Linked DNA regions of Tunicatimonas pelagia. The protein of the gene in region 2 binds, or shares a complex with, the protein of the main gene of each other region. Links are inferred from orthologs where the notes say so. Each region holds a gene or a part of one and is shown on either strand. Other genes may lie near its edges.

Region 1 (3,227 bases), 4.2 Mb from region 2 along the record:
GTGCCATTGGTACTTTACTAGTACTGGTAGCTACCAGTCTGATAACAATTCTTTTTTTATCGGTTTTTGTGGTACTCTTCCTGATGTATCGTAAAGATATTCGGGACTTTGGAGTGTATCTGTTTGAGGAGAATGGTAGCAGTATGCGTCGTCTTCTGCTAAAAATTGAAAAAGTAGTAAGAAACTATTTAGTTGGTATTTTTCAAGTGATTTTGATTCTTGCCGTTTGCAATAGCATCGCATTATGGATACTGGGCGTTCCCAATGCTTTATTCTTCGGTATTTTTTCGGCTCTGCTAAATGTAGTCCCGTTTATTGGACCGATGGTTGGATCAATAATTCCGGCAATGTTTACAGTAGTGATTAATAACTCAGCGCTGGCGGGGGTGTGGGTTATTCTTTATTTCACCGTGATTCAAACTATAGAGAGTTATTTAATTACCCCTAGTATTGTTGGTAATAAGGTAAGGATCAACCCGATGTTTACGCTGCTAGCGATCTTCATCGGAAACTTAATCTGGGGAATTCCTGGGATGATTTTATTCATTCCGCTTACGGCGGTGCTAAAGCAGATATTCGATGAAGTATCAGGGTTGCGCCCTTATGCCTCTTTGTTAGGGGAGCTAGACCGAAAAAAATTTATTGATGAAGTTCAGGAGGTAACCACCTCTTCTTCCGGTAGTTGAATATCGTTACGGGAAAAACCAAATAGGGCTGCTACAAACTTAGAAGGTGGTTTAGTTACCAAACCTAAGTACTGCTCTAGTTTTAATGAATAGCGATTGGCAGCTATTCGGTAGGCAAGATCAGCTTTTTGCAATTGCTCGATACTGCTACGGTACACTTTATGCTTACCTAACTGATCAGGGAGTTCATCGACTTGTTGGGAGAGCTGTTGCCCCGAGGCCACAATTTCGGTAGCCGTGGTAGTATTTTTATCTATCGGATGAAAAGACTGCACTATCCGGTGAAGCAGCGTACTTAATGAGTCATCGTTACCCTCAATATTTGATAGTTGAATAATAATATTTTGTCGAAGTGCTGCGTAACGAAACACCAACTCGGCAGCTTCTTCTACCTCTTTTTTTCGGGTTTTTAGCGAGTGATAGTTAACAATGCCCCACAGAAAAAGGAATCCGACAATTGCCAATATGATGGGTAGAAATCCCATAGGAGTTTGTTTTGGTGTATTTTGATGTGTTCAGGTGTTCAAGTATTCGTGTTATAGTGCTTGGTGTTATAGTACTTAGTATGGTATTGAACCCAGAGCGCTGTACTTTGAACTCAGAACCCACAATTCAACTAAGAACTATAACATCATAACCATGAACACCTAAACACAATATTTAAATACTTAAAATCTTCACCATCCGCAGCATATCCTGCTCCAGTGGTTTAGAAGTATTGATACACTCTTTAAACTCAGTATAAACAATTCGGTTATTGATTACCCCGGCCATCATGCTACGTTTACCGTTCAACAGTCCCTCTACAGCTGCTAAACCCAGCCGACTGGCCAAAATACGATCCATCGCCGTAGGAGCACCGCCCCGTTGAATATGACCCAGAATAGAGACTTTAAAATCCTTATCATTCAAACGCTCCTTCACTTTCGCAGCCACTTCAATTGCCCCACCTTCCTCATCACCTTCGGCTACTACTACAATAGAAGAGGTTTTTTCGTGATTACGTCCCTGCCCCAAGGTATGAATCACATCTTCAATAGACGTGCTGGTTTCGGGCACCATAATTAGTTCGGCACCGCCACCAATCCCTGATTCAATTGCAATATACCCTGAGTCGCGTCCCATTACCTCAATAAAGAAAATGCGGTCGTGCGAGTTAGCCGTATCCCGAATATTATCAATAGCATTGAGGGCGGTGTTCACCGCCGTATCAAAACCGATAGTAAAGTCGGTTCCGTACAGATCATTATCAATGGTGCCGGGCGCACCCACCACGGGTACTCCGTATTCTTGACAAAAGATATTTGCTCCGGTGAATGTACCATCGCCTCCAATCACCACTAAGCCTTCAATACCGCGTCGTTGCAACTGGTAAAAAGCTTTCTTGCGACCTTCAGGAGTACGAAACTCATTACTACGCGCCGATTTAAGAATGGTGCCACCTCGCTGAATGATATTGCTAACTGAGTAGGACTTCATTTTGTAGATGTCACCTTCAATAAGCCCATTGTAGCCATATTTAATGCCATAGGCTTCTACTCCGTGGTAGATCGCTCCCCGAATTACGGCCCGGATACAAGCGTTCATGCCAGGAGAATCTCCTCCTGAAGTTAGTACTGCGATCTTCTTCATAAATATGATTAGAAGTTAATTTGCAAATTAAGCGAATCAACGCCGGAGAAAGAAAATAATGTTGGGGGAATATTTAGTGGTTTACCAATTATCTTGAAACTTTACTTAAGTTATGCAAAGTTCGGTGGCTAATCAAAAGGCCTAACGGAGCTAATGTGTTGTTGGTGTAAATTTGTTAGTTTTTTCGACAAAGTAAAAGCCTTATCTTCATTTTCCTATGCAAATTCCATTCGTAAATCTCCGAAGGCAGCACGAGCCAATTCTTGCGGATATGCAAGCCGCCCTGAATCATTTAATCTCTTCTAATCGATTGATGGGAGGTGAAGCAATTCAAAGCTTTGAAACTAAATTTGCCGACTATCTAGGTGTATGCAATGTAGTTAGTTGTGCGAATGCTACCGACGCCCTAGAGATTGTGCTGAGAGCGTGGCGTATTCAGCCCGGAGACGAAATAATTATTCCCGCTAATGGTTGGATGTCGGCAGCTGAAGCTATCCGATTATTGGGAGCTACTCCCGTATTGGTAGATAACCATCCAAATACTTTCAATATTGATTTACAGAAACTCTCAGAAAAAATCGGCGCAAGAACCAAAGCCATTGTACCAATTCATTTGTACGGAAACCCAGTAGACATGAAGCAGCTTACAGGTTTAGCAGATTCGCACGGATTGAAAGTTTTGGAAGACTGTGCTCAGGCACACGGGGCTAGTGTGGACACCAAAAAAGTAGGGTGCTGGGGAGAGGTCGGAATTTTCAGTTTCTATCCAACTAAAAATCTGGGAGCAGTGGGAGATGGCGGAGCTATTGCGACCAATAATAATGCATTGGCTGAGCGATGTCGAGCCATTGCTAACCACGGACAGTTGGAGAAACATACCCACACTATTTTAGGAAGAAATAGCCGTAT
Region 2 (3,195 bases):
AGGAAAATCGAGCTACTTCTTGATAAGCACACAGCATTGCAGGAAGAATTGTCCCGAGTAAAACAAGAGAACGAAGAACTGAAGCTGGCGCTCACTTCTAAAGAAGAAGAATTAACGCATTTTAAAAAATCAATTAAAATCAGTAAACTTGCTCAGTTGACAGTAGCTGATCACAGCGAAACTACTGAAGTAAAGCGTACTATTAACGAGTACATCAAGAAAATTGATAAATGCATTGCTCATTTGAGCCAGTAAAGCACATTTTCATGGAGGCACTTTCCATAAAAATAAAAATTGGGGACCGAGAGTATCCTATGCGGGTTGAGCCCGAAGATGAAGAACGTATCCGGCAAGCGAGCCGAATGCTGAACGAACAGATTCAGCACTACCGCCAGAGCTATAATACTACTGATAAGCAAGATCTGCTGGCAGTAGTGGCCTTTGATGCGTTTTTAGAAAAGTTAGCGTACCAAACCCAGCAAGCTGAAACGGAAAAGGTGATCGCTGATAAGATCGGTCGTTTAAACCGACTTATTAGCCAAGCCATATCGTAGTGCTAAATGTAGGCAGCCTCTAGTGCTGTTTAACGTGCATACCCTTCGTTAATACTCGCTCATCGGCAGTGTAGTTAGGCTACTGTCTGTAGTATCCACATCTAACTATATCATCATGGGTGAATCAACCATAATTTTACTTGTCGCCGTAATTGCGGCCCTAGGGGCAGGGTTCTTCATCGGCTTACTGGTATCCAAGCGGAAAACCGATACGCAGGAAAAACAGCTTAAGGATCGAGAAGCTGCCCTCAAACAACAAGAAACTACCGTGCAGGCCAAAGCCGATATTATTATCAAAGATGCGAAAAGCAAGGCCGAGTCTATTAAGAAAGAAAGAATCTACGAAGCCAAAGAAAAGTTTCTGAAGCTAAAATCAGAATTTGAGGAAGAATCCAATCGAAAAAAGAATATCCTAATTACTAACGAAAACAAACTTAAGCAGCGGGAAACTCGGCTCAACGAGCAAGCGGAAAAACTGCGTGGTCAGGAAAATAAGCTAAAGGAAAAGGCAGAAGGCCTGGAAACCCAGCTGGAAGTTACCCGCAAAAAGCAAAGTGAGTTAGAAAAAGTGCATCAGCAGAAGGTGGCCATTCTGGAGAAAGTATCTGGATTATCAGCGGACGAAGCCAAACAGCAACTTATAAAAAGCCTAGAAGATGAGGCAAACACGCAGGCTACAGCACTCATCAAAAATATTATTGAGGAGGCCAAACTTACCGCTACCAAAGACGCTAAAAAAGTAGTGCTAGATACCATTCAGCGTACTGCTACCGAACACGCTATCGAAAATTGTGTATCCGTATTCAATATTGAAAGCGACGATGTAAAAGGAAAAGTAATTGGTCGGGAAGGGCGTAACATCCGAGCCTTAGAAGCCTCTACCGGGGTAGAAATTATTGTAGATGATACTCCCGAAGCCATCATTATTTCTGGTTTCGATCCGGTGCGCCGGGAGATCGCCCGCCTTTCCTTACACCGATTGGTGATTGATGGTCGTATTCATCCTGCCCGTATTGAGGAGGTGGTTGCTAAAACAACCAAAAACATTGAAGAAGAAATTATTGAGACCGGCGAACGCACAGTAATTGATCTGGGAATTCACGGCTTACATCCTGAGCTGATTAAGATGATCGGGCGAATGCGCTTCCGCTCGTCTTACGGACAGAACTTGCTACAGCACTCCCGTGAGGTATCCAACCTCTGCGCTACTATGGCTTCTGAACTAGGAATCAATCCTAAACTAGCCAAGCGAGCGGGCTTGCTGCACGACATCGGAAAAGTATGGCCTGAAGAACCAGAGTTACCCCATGCTTTGCTCGGGATGAAGCTAACCGAAAAGTACGGCGAGCACCCCGATGTGTGCAATGCCGTAGGCGCGCACCACGATGAAATAGAGATGACTGCCATTATATCTCCGATTATTCAATCTTGCGATGCTATCTCGGGTTCTCGCCCCGGGGCTCGGCGCGAAATTGTTGATTCCTACATTCAGCGACTTAAAGATTTAGAGTCGCTAGGCTTAGAATTTGATGGGGTAAGTAAATGCTACGCCATTCAGGCCGGAAGGGAGCTGCGGGTAATTGTAGATGCTGATAATGTAACTGATGACCAAGCAGGCAACCTTTCGTTTGAGATCTCTCGTAAGATTGAAAAAGATATGCAGTACCCTGGGCAAGTGAAAGTAACCGTAATTAGAGAGATGCGCTCGGTGAGCTTTGCGAAATAGAATCATTTAGAGACCAAAAAAGGCAAGTTTCTGTATCACCGATTAGATTACAGAAACTTGCCTCACTTGAATGTTAGATAAGGATAAATCTACGACAAAGCCTCCGCCATTTTCTCGCCAATGGTAGCCGGAGATTCTACTACAATTAGGCCACATTCGCGCATCACGCGCATTTTAGCTTCGGCAGTATCTTCTTCACCACCAATAATAGCTCCGGCGTGACCCATCCGGCGACCGGGAGGAGCGGTTTGTCCGGCAATAAAGCCGACCACTGGTTTTTTATTTCCGTTTTCCTGAATCCAGCGAGCAGCCTGCGGTTCGTACTGTCCGCCAATTTCTCCGATCATTACGATGCCGTCGGTGTCTGGGTCGTTCATGAGTAGTTCTACAGCCTCTTTGGTAGAAGTTCCAATAATTGGGTCACCCCCGATGCCAATTGCCGTAGAAACACCCAATCCGGCTTTTACCACCTGATCGGCTGCTTCGTAAGTAAGCGTTCCCGATTTAGATACGATTCCGACCTTACCGGGCTTAAATACAAAACCAGGCATAATACCCACCTTGGCTTCGCCGGGAGTAATTACCCCGGGGCAGTTGGGGCCAACCAGCCGTACGCCCTCTTTTTGCTTTAGGTAGTGCTTAGCTACCATCATGTCCTTCACGGGAATTCCTTCGGTAATTGCGATGATTACCTCAATACCGGCATCGGCTGATTCCATGATGGCATCGGCGGCAAAGGCCGGGGGTACAAATATGATGGATACATTGGCCTGCTTTTCGGCTACGGCCTCGGCTACACTATTGAATACCGGACGATCTAAGTGGGTTTGCCCACCCTTACCAGGCGTTACGCCACCAACTACATTGGTGCCGTACTCAATCATTTGTTCGGCGTGGAAAGTACCTTCCGAACCA

The links.
Region 1: rny (region 2) and pfkA share a complex: the UniProt entries of both Bacillus subtilis proteins name them as parts of the possible RNA degradosome complex. The link is inferred for Tunicatimonas pelagia from one-to-one orthologs.

What each region holds. Positions count from the first base shown.
Region 1 is NZ_CP120683.1:7,045,706-7,048,932, reverse strand. What follows is about bases 333-3,227. They hold pfkA (6-phosphofructokinase), read right to left. Parts: upstream 2,319-3,227; coding sequence 1,347-2,318; downstream 333-1,346. Other genes in these bases: P0M28_RS29865 (DegT/DnrJ/EryC1/StrS family aminotransferase), read left to right, coding at 2,536-3,227; P0M28_RS29875 (hypothetical protein), read right to left, coding at 653-1,171; P0M28_RS29880 (AI-2E family transporter), read left to right, coding at 333-686. In the rest of the region: more of P0M28_RS29880, read left to right, coding at 1-332. UniProt on the Bacillus subtilis protein: Catalyzes the phosphorylation of D-fructose 6-phosphate to fructose 1,6-bisphosphate by ATP, the first committing step of glycolysis.
Region 2 is NZ_CP120683.1:2,893,612-2,896,806, forward strand. The notes cover bases 112-2,974. They hold rny (ribonuclease Y), read left to right. Parts: upstream 112-669; coding sequence 670-2,280; downstream 2,281-2,974. Other genes in these bases: P0M28_RS12230 (hypothetical protein), read left to right, coding at 112-255; P0M28_RS12235 (cell division protein ZapA), read left to right, coding at 267-554; sucD (succinate--CoA ligase subunit alpha), read right to left, coding at 2,370-2,974. Also shown: more of P0M28_RS12230, read left to right, coding at 1-111; more of sucD, read right to left, coding at 2,975-3,195. UniProt on the Bacillus subtilis protein: Endoribonuclease that initiates mRNA decay. Initiates the decay of all SAM-dependent riboswitches, such as yitJ riboswitch. Involved in processing of the gapA operon mRNA, it cleaves between cggR and gapA.